DNA from 3 places in the Micromonospora sp. NPDC047521 genome. Region 1 is predicted to be linked to each of the others. Evidence: riboswitches for the same ligand, from Rfam matches in the RefSeq annotation. Region 1 holds a riboswitch; each other region holds the start of a gene.
The links. A riboswitch is a leader RNA that binds a small molecule or an ion and turns the genes downstream of it on or off. The one in region 1 is predicted to bind cobalamin.
Positions count from the first base shown of each region.

Region 2: linked by a shared signal. The riboswitch ahead of ACZ6N8_RS26910 (ribonucleoside-diphosphate reductase subunit alpha) and the one ahead of cobN (cobaltochelatase subunit CobN) in region 1 are both predicted to bind cobalamin.
Region 3: linked by a shared signal. The riboswitch ahead of ACZ6N8_RS26860 (CbtB domain-containing protein) and the one ahead of cobN (cobaltochelatase subunit CobN) in region 1 are both predicted to bind cobalamin.

Region 1 is NZ_JBVJGN010000007.1:29,139-34,543, forward strand. It holds gene cobN (cobaltochelatase subunit CobN) at 1-2,334, opposite strand, end outside; cobalamin riboswitch at 2,599-2,775, opposite strand; gene ACZ6N8_RS17165 (hypothetical protein) at 3,036-3,371, opposite strand; gene ACZ6N8_RS17170 (RNA polymerase sigma factor) at 3,493-4,074, shown strand; gene ACZ6N8_RS17175 (hypothetical protein) at 4,067-4,774, shown strand; gene ACZ6N8_RS17180 (hypothetical protein) at 4,849-5,334, shown strand.
Region 2 is NZ_JBVJGN010000016.1:16,069-21,473, reverse strand. It holds gene ACZ6N8_RS26915 (ribonucleotide-diphosphate reductase subunit beta) at 1-10, opposite strand, end outside; gene ACZ6N8_RS26910 (ribonucleoside-diphosphate reductase subunit alpha) at 64-2,400, opposite strand; cobalamin riboswitch at 2,593-2,809, opposite strand; gene ACZ6N8_RS26905 (MFS transporter) at 2,885-4,111, opposite strand; gene ACZ6N8_RS26900 (ROK family protein) at 4,153-5,253, shown strand; gene ACZ6N8_RS26895 (enolase C-terminal domain-like protein) at 5,402-5,405, shown strand, end outside.
Region 3 is NZ_JBVJGN010000016.1:4,437-9,841, forward strand. It holds gene ACZ6N8_RS26845 (GH92 family glycosyl hydrolase) at 1-2,175, shown strand, start outside; gene ACZ6N8_RS26850 (histidine phosphatase family protein) at 2,318-2,905, opposite strand; gene ACZ6N8_RS26855 (CbtA family protein) at 2,902-3,669, opposite strand; gene ACZ6N8_RS26860 (CbtB domain-containing protein) at 3,660-3,863, opposite strand; cobalamin riboswitch at 3,899-4,043, opposite strand; gene ACZ6N8_RS26865 (amidohydrolase family protein) at 4,284-5,162, shown strand.

The DNA of each region.
Region 1 (5,405 bases):
CGCGACGGCGTCCGGGATCGGTTGGCCGGTCACCTCGACGACCACGGCGTCGGCGGCGTCCACGTCCCAGTGCAGGGTCTCCATGCCGACGACCAGCCGCCGGGCGAGGGCCTCGATCAGGTCGACGGCGTCGGCGGCGGTGCCGGCCGGCCCGTCCACCGCGTCGGTAAGCGCCGTGGGCACGGCCAGTCGTTCTCCCGGTGCCGCGAGCAGTTCCTGCTCGTCGAGGCCGTAGGCGGCGGCGAGTGCCTGCCGCAGACCGGGCAGGGCGTGGGCGCCGCCCCAGATCTGCGGGGCGCGCAGCACCGCGAGGACCAGGTTGACCCGGGGCCCACCGGTGGGCGCGTCGGCCAGGATGTGCAGTCCGTCGCGGATCTGCACGTCCTTGACCTCGCAGAGGTACCCGTCGAGGTGCAGCACGAACTCGTCGAAGTCGTCCGCGTCGGGCATCGCCTCGGCGTGCAGGTCGTGGTGCAGTTCGGCGGCGCGTACGAGGTCCCAGATCTGCGCCCGCACGGTGGGCACCTTCGCCGGGTCGAGTGCCTGCACTGTCGCGTACTCGTCGAGCAGCTGCTCCAGCTTGGTCAGGTCGCCGTACGTCTCGGCGCGGGCCATGGGCGGCACCAGGTGGTCGACGACCACCGCGTGCGCCCGGCGCTTGGCCTGGGTGCCCTCGCCGGGGTCGTTGACGATGAACGGGTAGACCAGCGGCAGGTCGCCGAGGACCGCGTCGGGTGCGCAGTCGGCGGCCAGGCCGAGGCCCTTGCCGGGCAGCCATTCGAGGGTGCCGTGTTTGCCCAGGTGCACCACGGCGTCCGCGCCGAAGCCGCCGTCCGCGACCGGCGCGGCCAGCCAGCGGTACGCGGCCAGGTAGTGGTGACTCGGCGGCAGGTCCGGGTCGTGGTAGATGGCGATCGGGTTCTCCCCGAAGCCGCGCGGCGGTTGGATGAGCAGCACCACGTTGCCGAAGCGCAGTCCGGCGAGCACGATGTCGCCGCCGTCGGTGTACAGCTCGCCGGGCGGCTCCCCCCAGTGCTCCCGCATCCGATCGCGCAGCTCGGCCGGCACCGCCTCGAACCACCGCAGGTACGTCCGCCCTGGTATCCGGGCCTCGGCGGCGGCCAACTGTTCGGGGGTGAGCCACTCCACGTCGTGCCCGCCCGCGGCGATCAGCGCGTGGATCAGCGCGTCGCCGTCGTCGGGCATTGGCGCGTCGCCCAGGTGGTAGCCGGCCTCGGCGAGCGCGCCGAGCAGCCGGACCGCCGAGACGGGGGTGTCCAGCCCGACGGCGTTGCCGACCCGGGAGTGCTTGGTGGGGTACGAGCTGAGCACAACGGCGATCCGCTTGTCGCCGTTGGGCACGTACCGCAGGCGGGCCTGGCGCACCGCGATCCCGGCGACCCGGGCGGCCCGTTCGGGATCGGCGGCGTAGACGGAGAGGCCATCGGCGTCGATCTGCTTGAACGAGAACGGCACGGTGACGATCCGGCCGTCGAACTCGGGGATGGCCACCTGCATCGCGGCGTCCAACGGGGACAGTCCGGCGTCGCTGCCGGCCCACTGCTCACGGGTGCTGGTGAGGCAGAGCGCCTGGATGACCGGCACGTCCAGGGCGGCGAGGGCTCCCACGTCCCAGGCGTCCTCGGCCCCGCCGCCGGAGGCGTCGGCGGCGACCGCGCCACCCGCGGCGAGGACGGTGACCAGCAGTGCGTCGCAGCGGGTGAACAGCCCGAGCGGTTCGGTGCCGGCGCTCAGCCCGCGCAGCGAGCCGCAGTAGATCGGCAGCGGATTCCCGCCGGCGTCGCGTACCGCGTCGGCGAGCACGTCGACGAATCCGGTGTTGCCGGCCAGGGCGTGTGCCCGGTAGAAGACGATCCCCACTGTCGGCAGGTACGGGTCGGCCAGGTGCGCGCCGTGCACGCCGTACGCCGGTGTGCGTGCCGGCGGGGCGAAGCCCTCGCCTGTGAACAGGACCGTGTCGCCGAGGAACCGGGCGAGCTGCGCCAGGTTGTCCGGCCCGCCCTCGACGAGATACGCCAGGGCCTGGGTGGCCACCCCGGACGGCACCGTGGACAGGGCCATCAGCCCCGCGTCGGGCGTCGCCTCACCGCCGAGCACGACAGTGGGCAGTCCGCTGGCGAGCACCGCGGCGAGCCCGTCGGACCACGCCTGTCGGCCTCCGAGCAGGCGTACGACGGCCAGGTCGACCCCGTCGAGCAGGGCGGGCACCTCGTCGGCCGCGACCCGTGCGGGGTTGGCGAGGCGGTAGTCGGCGTCGCTGGCGCGGGCGGCCAGCAGATCGGTGTCGGCTGTGGAGAGTAGCAGAGTGCGCACGGCAGGCTCCGGACAGTAACGTCCACAGGCTCGCGGAGGCGGCTGTCGACGTGGGATGGGCGCAGCGTTCGGCGGGTACCGCGATCCGGCCGGCTCACCGGCGCGGGGCCGGCGACGACGGGCGACGCGGTACGGAACTCAGCGACGAACGGCGGGAGGGTGCGCGGCTACGGGTGCGGCGAATCGGTCGCCGCTCGGGTCACGACGGTGTTCGTCGGTGACAGAGACGCCCTGCGTCATCGGGTCCTCCTCGGGTGTCCACGCCCTGGGGTACATCCGACGGCCGAAGTATCCTGGCTTCCGGATCGACGCTCTCCCCCGGCCTTCCAACCGCAGACACACGGCCGTGACTCACGAGGGGGGATCGCTCCCCGGTGACAGTGGCGGGACCGCGTCGGATTCGCACCGACTTCCTTCACTGCCGTCAGGCTGCGAATGCTGCCACACCCCTGCGCTGCGGGTCAACGCCGCTCCGACCGGCCGAGCGGGTGTGCGTCACCGATCTTCAGCCGTCGCCGCGACAGCGGATCATCCGACCTCGATACCCCGGATCAATGTCCGACATCCTTTGCTCTGCTTACCGATACGCAACAGAAATTGAGCGTTACTGCCGCGCATCGGTAAGCAGAGCAAAGGATGGGCAGGGCACTCTGGCCCCGCCGCGCTGGCCCGGCGGTGCTGGGCTTCTGGGCAAAGGAGTCTCAGCGGGCGTGGCGCTCCGGGTGGGCCCGGCTCCACACCCGCATCCGCTCGGGGTAGCCGGTACGCCCCGCCTCGTACAGCGGCACCGCGTGCTTGCGGGCGATGGCGCCCGCCGCCCGTGGCGTGCCGGTGCGGCGACGGATCCACTCCCCGTCGTGGGCGATCGCCACCACTGTCGTGTCGGTGGCGGTGGTCTCCGGCTCCAGGTAGAACTCCACCCCCCGCCGGCTGGTGACGAACGCCTCCAGCGCGGCGAGGTCGTCGCGGGTCGCCTCCCGGTCCAGCTTCGTCGGGGTCGCCTCGGCACCCCGTGCCCGCCTACTGAACCAGCCCATGGCCCACCCCTCTCCTCGACGCTCCCCCCAGTGCAGCACCGATTCCTGGCAACACCCTGCACGTCGGATGGGAGCAAGCTGACCCGCGCGCGGATGGAACCCGCAGCCCCCGTGCGGTGTCATGAGGGTGATCGAACCGGAGGCTCCCCTGGACGACCACGTTCTCGTCACCCGCGCCCGGGCAGGTGACCTGGAGGCGTACGACCTCCTGGTCGCCCGGCACACCGCGTCCGCGTACCGGACGGCGGTGCTGCTCGGTGCGGGATCGGACTCCGAGGACATCGTCCAGGAGGCGTTCGTGAAGGCGTACCGCAAACTCGCCCGCTATCGCGGTGAGTCGTCCTTCCGGTCCTGGCTGCTGGCGATCGTCGCCAACGAGACGCGCAACCTGCACCGTACGCGCAGCCGTCGGGAGGGGCTCTTCCTGCGCGCGGTGGCCGCCAGCCCGGCGTCGGAGGCCGCCGAGGACGGGGCGGTCGGCGCGGTCCTCGCCGGGGAACGGCGCGCGGCGCTCGTGGGGGCACTGCGCCAACTTCCGGTACGCGACCGCGAGGTGATCGTCTGCCGGTTCTTCCTCGACCTCAGCGAGGAGGAGACCGTGCAGGCGCTGGGCTGGCCCCGGGGCACGGTGAAGTCACGGACGTCACGGGCGCTGGCGAAACTCCGCGGCCTGCTGGACCGCGAGGAGGTTCGGCATGGATGACCTTGAGAAGGACCTCCGCGACCTCGCCGCCTGGCTGGAGACGCCCGACCCGCCGGACGTGACAGCACGCGTGCGCGCCCGGCTGGCCGCGCCCCGGCGACACCTGTGGCGCGCGTACGCCGCCGCGGCACTCGCCGCCCTGCTGGTGGCGGTGCTGCCGCCGGCACGGGCCGCCGTCGCCGACGCCGTTGGCGGTCTGCTGCGCTTCGCGGGAGTCAGCATCTCCCCGTCGGCGGGCCGGCCCGCCGGCACCCCGTCGCCGTTGCCGTCGCAGCGGACGTCGGCGCTGGACGAGGCGCAACGGGCGGTGCGCTTTCCGATCCGCGTACCGGCGAAGCTCGGCCCGCCCGAGCAGGTGCTTGTCGCCGACCCCGACGCCACCGGGGCCCACCGGGTCGCGACGCTGCTCTACCGAGGGGGCGCGCTGCGCGTCGACGCCTTCGACGGCCGCCTCAACCTGTCGTTCCACAAGGAGACAGTCCGACCGGACGCGGAGTGGGTCCAGGTCAACGGGGACTTCGCCGTCTGGGTCGCCAACCCACACGTCCTGTCCTACGTGGACCGTGCCGGGCAGGTACGCCGGGAGACCGCCCGGCTGGCCGCCTCGACCCTGATCTGGCAGGCGGACGGCGTGAGTTACCGGCTCGAGGGGGACCTCACCAAGCTGGAGGCGATCGACATCGCCCAGTCGATGACGTAGGAACCCGCCGGCCCCGAGCGGTGTCGAGAAGGTGCGACACACGACGTGGTTTCCTCGACGTACCGGAGGGCGACATGGCTGCCTGGGTCAGGTTCACGCTGGGGTCGGCGCTCCTGCTGGCGGGGTGTGCGGCCGGCGACCGACCGGCGACACCTGTCACGCCCGGAGCGGGCTCGACGGGCGCGGGTTGTCACTCGCGCGTCGAGACGGGAGCGCTGCCCGACTGGGCGGACACCGGGTTCCACGGTGACACCCGCGCCCCACACGTCTTCGGCGCGAAGGGCGACATCCTGGCCGTGCTGTTCACCCACCCCCTGGCGCAGGCGAGGCCGGACGGGTCGACCAACAAGATCCTCTGGGTGGCCCGCACCACCGAGCCGTCCACCCTGGTGATCACCGCGACGCTGGACGGCACGGACACCCGGGTGACCCACGAGGTCGCCGGCGGTCCGGGCCCGTCGATCATCGACATGCCGCGGGCGGGGTGCTGGCACCTCGACCTGCGCTGGGCCGGGCACACCGACACGATGGACCTGGTCTACGCGGAGCGGACGCCCTGATCGGGCTTATCGGACAGGAGAGCGACCACCCCACTCCCCTCCATTGCCAACATATACCGCATAGGGGGACT
Region 2 (5,405 bases), on a different contig from region 1:
CGAGCAGCATGTGCGTGGTCCTCGTGTCGGTGGTGCCGGGGTCGGTGGTGGGGTCGGCGGCGGTCACTGGCAGGCCTCGCACGACTCGGGGTTCTCCAGCGAGCAGGCCAGCGTCTCGGCGTCGGCAGCGCCGACAGTCACGGACGTGGCGGGCGCGACGACGGCCACTGTCGCCTGCTGGATCCTCGTGGCCGGGCGCGATCGCAGGTAGTACGTGGTCTTCAGGCCGGCCTTCCAGGCGTACAGGTACATCGAGGAGAGCTTGCCGATGGTCGGCGAGGCCAGGAACAGGTTCAGCGACTGCGACTGGTCGATGAACGGGGCCCGGGCGGCGGCGAGGTCGATCAACGCCCGCTGCGGCAGCTCCCAGGCGGTGCGGAACAGCTCCCGGACGCCGGCCGGCAGCTCCGCGATGTCCTGCACCGAGCCCTCGGCGCGCTTGATCGCCGATCGGATCGGTTCGGTCCACAGGCCACGGGCCTTCAGCTCGCGGACCAGGGCGCTGTTGACCTGGAGGAACTCGCCCGACAGGGTCTCGCGCTTGAACAGGTTGGACACCTGCGGCTCGATGCACTCGTAGCAGCCGGCGATCGACGCGATGGTCGCCGTCGGGGCGACCGCCACCAGCAGCGAGTTGCGCAGCCCGTACGCCTGGACCCGCTCGCGAAGCGCGGCCCAGCGCGCGGTCTGCGTACCCTCGACGCCCCACAGGTCGGGCTGCAACTGGCCGCGCGCGGCGCGGGTCTGGGGGTACGCCGGGTGCGCGCCGAAGCGGCGGGCCAGGTCGGCGGAGGTTTCCAGCGCGGTCAGGTACAGCTCCTCGCTGATCCGGGTGGACAGTTCCCGGGCGGCCGCGGAGTCGAACGGCAGCCGCAGGGCGAAGAACACGTCCTGAAGGCCCATCAGTCCGAGCCCGACGGGGCGCCAGCGCGGGTTGCTCGCCGCCGCCTGCGCCGTCGGGTAGTAGTTGATGTCGATGACCCGGTCGAGGAAGGTCACGGCGGTGCGTACCGTGGCGCGCAGCCGCTCCCAGTCGAGGTCACCGTCGGCGAGGTGGGCGGCGAGGTTCACCGAGCCGAGGTTGCACACGGCGGTCTCGGCGTCGCTGGACACCTCGATGATCTCGGTGCACAGGTTGGACAGGTGCACCACGTTGCCGTCGTCGGCGGTCTGGTTGCACAGCCGGTTCGCGGCGTCCTTGAAGGTCATCCACCCGTTGCCGGTCTGGGCGAGGGTGCGCATCATCGTCGCGTACAGCTCCCGCGCCGGCACCTGCCGCACGTAGCGGCCCTGCGCCTCGGCGGCCCGGTACGCGACGTCGAACCGCTCCCCCCACAGGTCGGGCAGCTCGGGCACCTCGTGCGGGTCGAACAGCGACCACATCCCGTCGGCCTCGACCCGGCGCATGAACTCGTCCGGGATCCAGTTGGCCAGGTTCAGGTTGTGGGTGCGCCTGGCGTCCTCGCCTGTGTTGTCCCGCAGGTGCAGGAACTCCTCGATGTCCGGGTGCCACGGCTCCAGGTAGACGCAGGCCGCGCCCTTGCGCCGGCCGCCCTGGTTGACCGCGGCGACGCTCGCGTCGAGGGTGCGCAGCCACGGCACGATCCCGTTGGACTGCCCGTTGGTGCCGCGGATCAGCGCGCCCCGGGACCGGACCCGGGAGTACGCGATGCCGATGCCGCCGGCGAACTTGGACAGGTTGGCGACCTGGGCGTACCGCTGGTAGATCGAGTCCAGCTCGTCGCGCGGGGAGTCGACCAGGTAGCAGGAGGACATCTGGGTGTGCCTGGTGCCGGAGTTGAACAGGGTCGGCGAGCTGGGCAGGTAGGCCAGGCTGGACATCAGCCGGTAGAAGCCGACCGCCTCGTCGGGGGTGGTGGACAGGCCGCAGGCCATCCGCAGCAGCCAGTACTGCGGGGTCTCCAGCACCAGTCGGGTGCTCGGGTGGCGCAGCAGGTACCTGTCGTAGACCGTGCGCAGCCCGAAGTACTCGAAGCGGCGGTCGCCGTCCGGGTCGACTGCGGCGTCGAGCGTCGCGGCGTGCGCGGCCACGAACGCGGCGGTCTCGTCGCCGATCAGTCCCTCGGCGTGACCGGTGCGGATGGCCGCGCTGAACGAGGTGACGCCCTGCCGGCGGACCTCCTTGTCGACGTACGCGGCCAGCAGCCGGGCGGCCAGGCGCGAGTACTGCGGCTCCTCGCCGATCATCTCGGCGGCGGTCTGGATGGACAGCCGGTCCAGTTCGGCTGTCGTCGCCCCGTCGTACAGGCCGCTGATCGTGCGGGTCGCGACCCGCAGCGGGTCGACGTCGGTGAGGTCGTCGGACCACCGCTCGACCGCCCGGACGATCCTGTTGACGTCCACCGGTTCGGTGCTGCCGTCGCGCTTGCGGACCCGCATCTGCGTGCGGCGTGGCGCCGTGTCGCTGGCGGTCGGGACTACCTCGGTGACTGTCACCACTCGCTCCTCGGAGTTCGAGACCTGATGGTCCGGACACGAGGAGACAGACACCGGCGGACGCCACGCCGGCACGGCGTGCGTCAGGTGGCGTCGGCCGTCCCACGCGGCCTCGGACCGCCGTTCGCCCGGGTGCGGGCGTACGGCGCGCTGGCAGGTCTTCGGACTCGCGGGCGCGACCGGTCTCGCCGGTCTCCTACCGGCCGTCGCTTCCCAGGCCGTGTGGTGGCCCAGTGCTGTTGACGGCTGTCGTTCCCACTCACCGCTGCGGGACAGTCCCGGATTTCCACCGGGTTCCCTCTTGCCTCGACCACTCCGGATGAGCGGCCGAACCAGCTGCGCTCGACACCATATATAGGGACACCGTGGTTGTCACACCCCACATCTCGGTGTCGGGCGTGTCGGTGACTGCCGTCACGGCAGGCGTTCAGCTGGCGACGGCGATCGGCTCGGGGGTACGCGAGCGGCGCTCGGCGGCGAAACTGACACCGGCCAGGCCCAAGCCGAGCACGGCCAGGAGCACGCCGACCCAGGCGGGTGCGAGGTAGCCGAACCCGGCAGCGATGGCGACGCTGCCCAGGGCGGCGCCGAGACTGTTCGCGATGTTCATCGCCGACTGGTTCATGGCCGCGCCCATGAGCTGGGCGCCGGGGGCGACGGTGATGAGTCGCGCCTGAAGGACCGGGCCGAGGTAGAGGCTTGTCGCGCCGACGAGGAACGCCCCCACGAACAGGCCGACCGGGTTCGACGCGACGAGGCCGAAGACGGTGATGCTCACGATCATCGCGACGAAGCCGACGATCATGCTACGGCGCAGGTCCCGGTCCGCGAGCCAGCCGCCGAGCGCGTTGCCGACGGTCATGCCCAGGCCCACGGCGACGAGCGCCCAGGGCACCGTCGCGGCGGCGAGGCCGGCGACGTCGGTGGTGACCGGGGCGATGTACGTGTTGACCGCGAAGAAACCGGCGAACCCGACCGCCCCGGTGGCCGCGACGAGCCACACCTGCCGGGTCCGCAGGGCCCGCAGCTCGGCGGCCGGAGAGCTGTCCACCGCGGCGGCGACCTCCGGGACGACCGCCAGGACCGCCAGCAGGGTGAGCAGGAAGACCCCCGCGATGACCAGGTACGCGGTACGCCAGCCGGCCTCCTGCCCGAGCCGGGTGATCAGGGGTACGCCCACCACGTTGCTCACGGTCAACCCGCTGAGCACTGCGGCGAAGCCACGGGCCTCGTTGCCGGGGCCCAGCAGAGCCGCCGCGAGCAGACCTGCCGCCCCGAAGTAGGCGCCGTGCGGCAGCGCCGCGACGAACCGCGCGACGAGCACCAGGTCGAACGTCGGCGCGGTCGCCGACGCGACGGTCCCGACGGCGAAGAGGACGAGCAGCCCGAGCACCAGCTTCTTGCGGGGCAGGCGCGCGCTCAGCGCGGCGATCAGCGGAGCGCCCACGACCACCCCCAGCGCGTACGCGGTGATCATCCAGCCGGCCCGGGCCACCGCGTCGGACGGCGACTGGGCGTACTGCCCCGCAAGCAGTCCCCGCGCGATGTCGGGCAGCAGGCCCATCGCCACGAACTCGGTCAGGCCGACCGCCACGCCGCCCAGGGCCAGGGCGGCCACCGCCGCGAGGCGTCGATTTCTGCTCAGTCCATCCACCGAGAAAATTTAGCAACAGCGTTGCGTAATAGGGTGGTGGGATGACGCGCACCACAGCCGACGTGACGTTCCTGCGCGGCTACAACCAGGCGCTGGTCATGGCTGTGGGGCGTACCGTGCCGAGGTTCGAGCGGTCGACGGTCGTCACCGCCACCGGCCTGACCCCGCAGGCGGTCTCCAAGGTCATCGCCCGGCTGACCGCCGACGGGCTGATCCGGTCCGCAGGCGTGCGCCGTCCGGGCATCGGCAAACCCGCCGTCGTCTACGAGTTGGTCCCCGACAGCCGGTACGCCATCGGCGCGCACGTCGCCCGGCGCACGCTGCGCCACGTGCTCGTCGACCTGGCCGGCCGGGTGCACCACTCGGCGGTCAGCCCGCTCCCCCGCGACTTCACACCGGAGCACCTGCTGCACGCCCTGCGCACCGGCATTGACGCGATCATCGCGGGCTGGGAGCCGCGGGGCCGACTCACCGGCGTCGGGATCGGCATGATCGGCCCACTGGACCACGAGAACGGCCTGGTCCGCGACGCCCACGGCCTGCGGCACTGGCACGACGTACCGCTGCGCACGCTCGCGGAGGCGCACCTGGGCCTGCCGGTCCACCTGGACAAGGACGTCACCGCAGGGGTCACGGCCGAGGCGTGGCGGCGCGGCGGGACCTTCGGTGACGCGGTCCTCATCATGGTCGAGTCCGGCATCGGTGGCGGCTTCTGGCTGGGCGGCACGGCCCACCGGGGAGCGCACACCAACGCCGGCGAGTTCGGCCACACGGTCGTCGACCTCGACGGTCCGCGCTGCGTGTGTGGACGCCACGGGTGTCTGGAGATCGTACACAACCGGGCCGCCGAGGCCGGGGACATCGCACGGGCCGCCCGGGTCCTGGCCGTCGGGGTGGTCAACCTGCTCCAGACCCTCGACCTCGCCCACGTGGTGCTGGCGGGCGCCGACCTCCTACGGCACCAGGGGGCCTACCTCGCGGCGGTCCAGGAGGCCGTGCACACCCAGGTGCCCCGCGCGGACTGGCTGGTCACCGACGTCACCCTGTCGAGCCTGGGCGCGGACGTGATCGCGGCGGGCGCGGCCATGCAGGTCCTCGACCGCCAGTACGGCGTACCGGGCCTCATCCCGCGCCAGAGCTGACCGGGGAGCCCTCTCATCGGCTGGAAGGGAGCCCGGGAAACATCGGATGTCTGGGCCCAGACGTTGATCGACATCGTTGACGGCCCTGATCGGGCGTCCGTACACTCCCAGGCATCATCCGATCTTTCGTTAGCCGGGCGAGGAGCGCATGC
Region 3 (5,405 bases), on a different contig from region 1:
AAGCCGTTGCAGGACACCACAGGCCCCGGCCTCGGCACCGCGACCGCTACCGGCGGGCAGGACGCGGCGAAGCTGTTCGACGACTCGTCGACCACGCAGCTGACCTTCGCCTCGGCCACCCCGCAGATCAGCTGGGCGTTCCGTGGCGGACGGCAGAAGCCGACGTCCTACACCATCACGTCCGGGGCGAGCGCCGGTGATCCGGCGGACTGGCGCCTCCAGGGCTCCAACGACGGCATCACCTGGAGCACAGTCGACTCCCGCAGCGGTCAGGTGTTCCGGTGGCGCAACCAGACCCGCCCGTACACCATCGACAGGCCGGGACGGTTCGCGCAGTTCCGGCTCGTCGTGACCAGGACCGTAGGCGGCGCGCAGACGAACCTCGCCGAGATCGAGCTGCTCGCCGGGGGAGACCTCGACCTGTCCGGCGGCGACGTCGCGGTGACCGCGGCGGATGGCGTGCGGGCGACGGCAGGCGTACCGGTCTCGGTGCCGCTGGCCACGGTCACCGGTGGCACCGCAAGCGGCTACCGGGCCACCATCGACTGGGGTGACGGCACGCCTGTCACCGAGGGCACCGTGACGCCCAGCTCGCGGGCCGTCTACCGGATCGGCGGTTCGCACACGTACGCCACGCCGGGCTACCACCAGGCGAACGTCATGGTGACCGACGGCGCCAGCCAGAGTTCCGCGACTGTGGGCGTCGACGTGGCGTACGTCCCGAAATCCGGCCTGACCGGCGCGTTCGACAGCGTCTGCGTCGGCGACGAGGGAGTCCTCGCGGCCGACTGCGACGCCAAGTCGTGGGCGTACTCGCGGGCCGCCCTGGCAGCGGCCGGCGTGACCCAGGGCGAGCGGCAGCAGGTGCCGGGCACCGAGCTGCGGTTCACGTTGCCGGTGATCCCGCCGGGGCAGCCGGACAACGCCACGGGCAACGGCGCGACTATCGACCTCGACCTGCCGGCCGACGCGCGGACCATCTCGTTCATCGGCGCCGGCACGCAGGGCAACCAGAGCACCACGGGCACGGCGACGTTCAGCGACGGCAGCACCGCCAGCATCCCCATCCGGATGAGTGACTGGACGTTGGGCGGCAACCCCAACGGCACCCCGTCGTACGACAACATCGTCGTCGCCAGGCCCGCGTACCGGCTCAGTGGCACGAGCCGGGACGGCGCCCAGCCGTTCCTGTTCGCCACCGCGCCGTACCAGATCCCGCAGGGCAGGACGCTGGTCTCGGTGACCCTGCCGACGCAGACCGGCGACCCGCGCTCGGCGGGCCGGATCCACGTGTTCGCCGTCGCCGACGACGGCACGCCGGCCGCCGCCCTGACGACCGTCGCACCGAACGCCCAGACGGCCACCGCCGGGCAGACGTTCGCGGCGAAACTCGGTTCGGTGACCGGCGGGGTTCCCGGCGCCACCGGCTACCGGGCCCGGGTCCAGTGGGGTGACGGCACGGTTCCGGACGACGTGACTGTCGACGCGTCGGGTGCGATGACCGGTCAGCACACCTACGCGCGCGAGGGCACCTACACGGTGCGGGTCACGGCGTGGGACACCCGCTCGAGCGGCACCGCGAGCTTCACCGTGACCGTGGCACGTGGCGGGGCGCGGCCGGCGATCGCGCTTGCCGCGTCCGCGACTGTCGGCACCGGGGACGCGGTCACCGTCGACGGCAGCGGGTTCGCCGCCGGCGAGCAGGTGACCGTCAGCGTCGGGACGGACCCGGCGCGGCGCACGACCGTCGCGGCCTCCGCGACGGGGACGGTGCGGGTCTCGGTGCCGACGTCAGGTGGCGCGCTGCCGGGTCGCTACGCCGTGACGGCCACCGGCGCGTCCTCGCGTACACCGGCGACGGCGACCGTCCAGGTCACCGGTGAGGCGCAGGCGCCGACCTACCGGCCGCGGGTGGCGTTGCTGAGCACGTCCGGTCCGCGCGGGGCGTCGGTCACGCTCGACGGTTCCGGGTTCGCACCGAACGAGGCGGTCACCGTCACCGTCGGCGACGGCCTCGCGGTCAGCACCGTACGCGCGAACGGTGACGGTGTGCTCGCCGGTGCGACGGTAAGCGTTCCCGGTACGGCGAAGGTGGGCGCGACAAGCGTCACGCTCACCGGCGCCACGTCGGCGACGACGGTGTCCCGGCCGTTCACCGTCACCGCCGCGAGGTGAGCCGCAGGTAGCGCAGCCGCGTCGGGCGGGCCGTGACCACGGTCCGCCCGACGCGGGCACGGCGGAGAGATCGTGCCGCCCGGGCGGTGGTCGGCGCGGGGCAGCGGCGCGTCGACCAGGTCGCGCGGCGGGCCGGTCGGGGTCAGCGGGCGGCCAGTCGCAGGTGCCACCGCGAGCCGTGGTCGGTGAGCCGGACGATCGCCAGCGGCTCGACGTCCACCTGCCGGTACGTCGCCACCGGCAACCCCAGGGCGTGCACGACGGCGACCCGGATGACGAGCGGGTGGGTGACGGCGGTGATTCGCTGCCCGCTTCCGCGTTGCCCGTCCAACCAGCGGCCGACCCGCTCCCGCAGCGCGACGACCGACTCGCCACCGTGGGGCGCCGCCTCCGGTGCCGACAGCCACTCGCGTAGCGCCCGGGGCTGGTCGGTGGCGACCTCGTCGAGGGACCTGCCGGTCCAGTCGCCGTGGTCGCAGTCGCTCAACGCGGCCTCGACGGTGGGCGCGAGGCCGAGCGCGCCCGCGGTCTGGATGGCCGCGACCGCCGGACTGGACACACAGACGTCGGCGACGCCCAGCTGCCCCCGGCGACCGGCCTCGGCGGCGGCCAGGGCGAGAGCGGCCCGTAGGCCGCCCTCGTCCAGGGCGTCGTCCGTGCCGCCGAAGCGGGCCCGCCGTTGGGCGGCGGTGTGGGCGTGTGCGACCAGCCGCAGGCTGGTCGTGGTCACCCGGTCGGTGCCGCGCCCGTGGCCCGAGGGTGGCCGTGCCGCATCAGGGCCGCGAACAGCAGGCCGATCCCGGTCCAGAGCACCACCTGGGTGCCGAGCGAGGCCAGCCGGAAGTCCCACAGCAGGGTCGCGGGGAAGTCGGCCGGGACCTCCTGGAAGGACGGCATCACCACATAGGACACCGCGGTGACCAGCAGGAATCCGCCGACTGCCGCAGCGGCGCGCAGCTCCGGCGCGTCGGTGCCGACCGCCCGGTAGCCCAGCGAGCCCGCCCAGACCGCCACCAGGCCGAGCACCACCATCAGCAGGTAGGTGACAGTGCGCTGGTTGATGGTCGCCGGGTCACCCACCGCCGGTGGGTTCGCCGGATATTTGAGGAACGGCACGATGACCGCGCCGAGCAGCGCGGCGCCGGCCAGTGGCAGCCCCGAGCGGCCGTCGTCGTGGACGCGCCGACGGCGGGCCAGCAGGACGTACGCGGTGGCCAGCAGACCACCCATCGCGGCGCCGAACAGGCCGGTGGCCAGGAAGAGACCTCCGCGCTGACCGTTCCGGCCGACCAGGGTGTCCTCGTGATCGTGCCCGCCGGCAGCCGGTTCGGCGTGCGCCGCCGCCGCCTCCTCGATCGCGATGGCCGCCTCGACGTGGGGTTCACCCGCGACGTACGCGAACACCCCCGCGAGCAGGCCGGCCACCAGCCCGGCGAGCAGGCCACGGGCGAGGACGGTGACGAACGGGGGAGCGGTGGTGGTGGTCAGTGGCACGGAACGCCCAGCAGGTGCCGGCCGTCGTGCATGAGCTCGTGCAGGAACATGCCACTGCGCGAGACGGCGCCCTGGTCGAAGGCGACGAGGTAGGCCAGCAGGGCGAGCGCGGCGACCGTCGCCAGGACCGTCCACAGCAGACGTGCGGTGCCAGCGGGATGAACCAACGGCTGGCTGGACGTGGAACTGGACATGAATACACGAACCTCCCCGGGGATGACGCGTCCCCATCGCAAGGCTGCGGACGACCGAGCGTCCTGGCTCGCGGGCTCCGGTGATGCTGGAGAACCGCTCACAGTGGCGCGACCGCGCCGGATTCACACCGGCTTCCCTCGCGTCGCCGCAGATAGTGGGTCGACGGTATCGGTGCCGCCCCGGGCGGTCAACCCGGCTCCGCGAGCCCGGCCGCGCCGACCGGGCCGGCGTTCGTCGAGATGGATGATCGGTCGACATTCGTCCTACCAAAACCGCCCGTCGGCACCGTGCCCGTCGGACCGCCGGCCCCCTGAAGGGGCACAAAGATATGATGCTTGACGGGAAACTGTTACCGCTAACATGGGTCAACCGAACGAGCGGGGTCTGGGTTGAACGTGAGCGTGTCAGGGGTGGGGTCGATGACTCCCGGCGAGCCGGTCGGGCGACCGGACGTCGTCGACGCGCACCACCACCTCTGGGTCCGGGCGCGGCACCCGCAGCCCTGGATCGACCCGGACACCATGGCCGCGATCGACGCCGATTTCACCCCGATGGACCTCGCCCCGGTCGCGCACGCCGCCGGAGTCACCCAGACCGTCGTCGTGCAGTCCGTCGCGACCCGCACCGAGACACCCGAGCTGCTGGGCATCGCCGCCGCCGATCCCCTCATCACCGGGGTCGTCGGCTGGGTCGACCTCACCGCCGCCGACGTCGCCGACCGTCTCGACCGGCTCCGGACGGGCCGTGGAGGCGAACGCCTGGTCGGCATCCGCCACCTCGTGCAGTCCGAACCCGATCCGGCGTACCTCGACCGTCCGGACGTCCGGCGGGGCATCGCGGCCGTGGGCGCCGCAGGCCTCACCTTCGACCTGCTGGTACGCGACCACCAGTTGCCCGCCGCCGTCCGGCTGGTGCGGGACCTGCCCGACACGCGGTTCGTCCTGGACCATCTCGGCAAGCCCGCGCTGGGGCGCGGCGACCTCGGCGACTGGCCCCGGGACCTCGGCGCGCTCGCCGCCGAGCCCAACACGGCGGCGAAGCTCTCCGGCCTGGTGACCGAGGTGGACGGGCCATCCTGGACGACTGACGATCTGCGACCCGCCGTCGAGCACGCGCTCGACGTGTTCGGGCCGGACCGGCTGATGTTCGGTTCGGACTGGCCGGTGTGCCTGCTCGCCTCGTCGTACCTCCGCTGGATCGAGGCCCTCACCGACCTGCTGGAGCCGCTCGGCGACGACGAGCGTGCGGCGATCTGGCGACGGACCGCTCGTCGCGCGTACCGGCTGCCCACGTCGTGACCCGGCGGATCTCGCGGGCCGCCGCGAGATCCGCCGCTCGTCCGCCCGCGTCGTGGGAGTACGCCCGGCGACCCCGGTCCTCGACGCCCTGCCGAGGCATCGTGCCTGGTCGATAGCATGGTCCTGCTGGGCGGCGGTCAACTGTGGACCGTGGCCGTGCTGGCGTGTGCCGGTTGATCAGACGTATGCGGCTCGTCTGTCGAATAACGGAGCCAAAACCTGGCGGTAAGACCTTGGCAACAT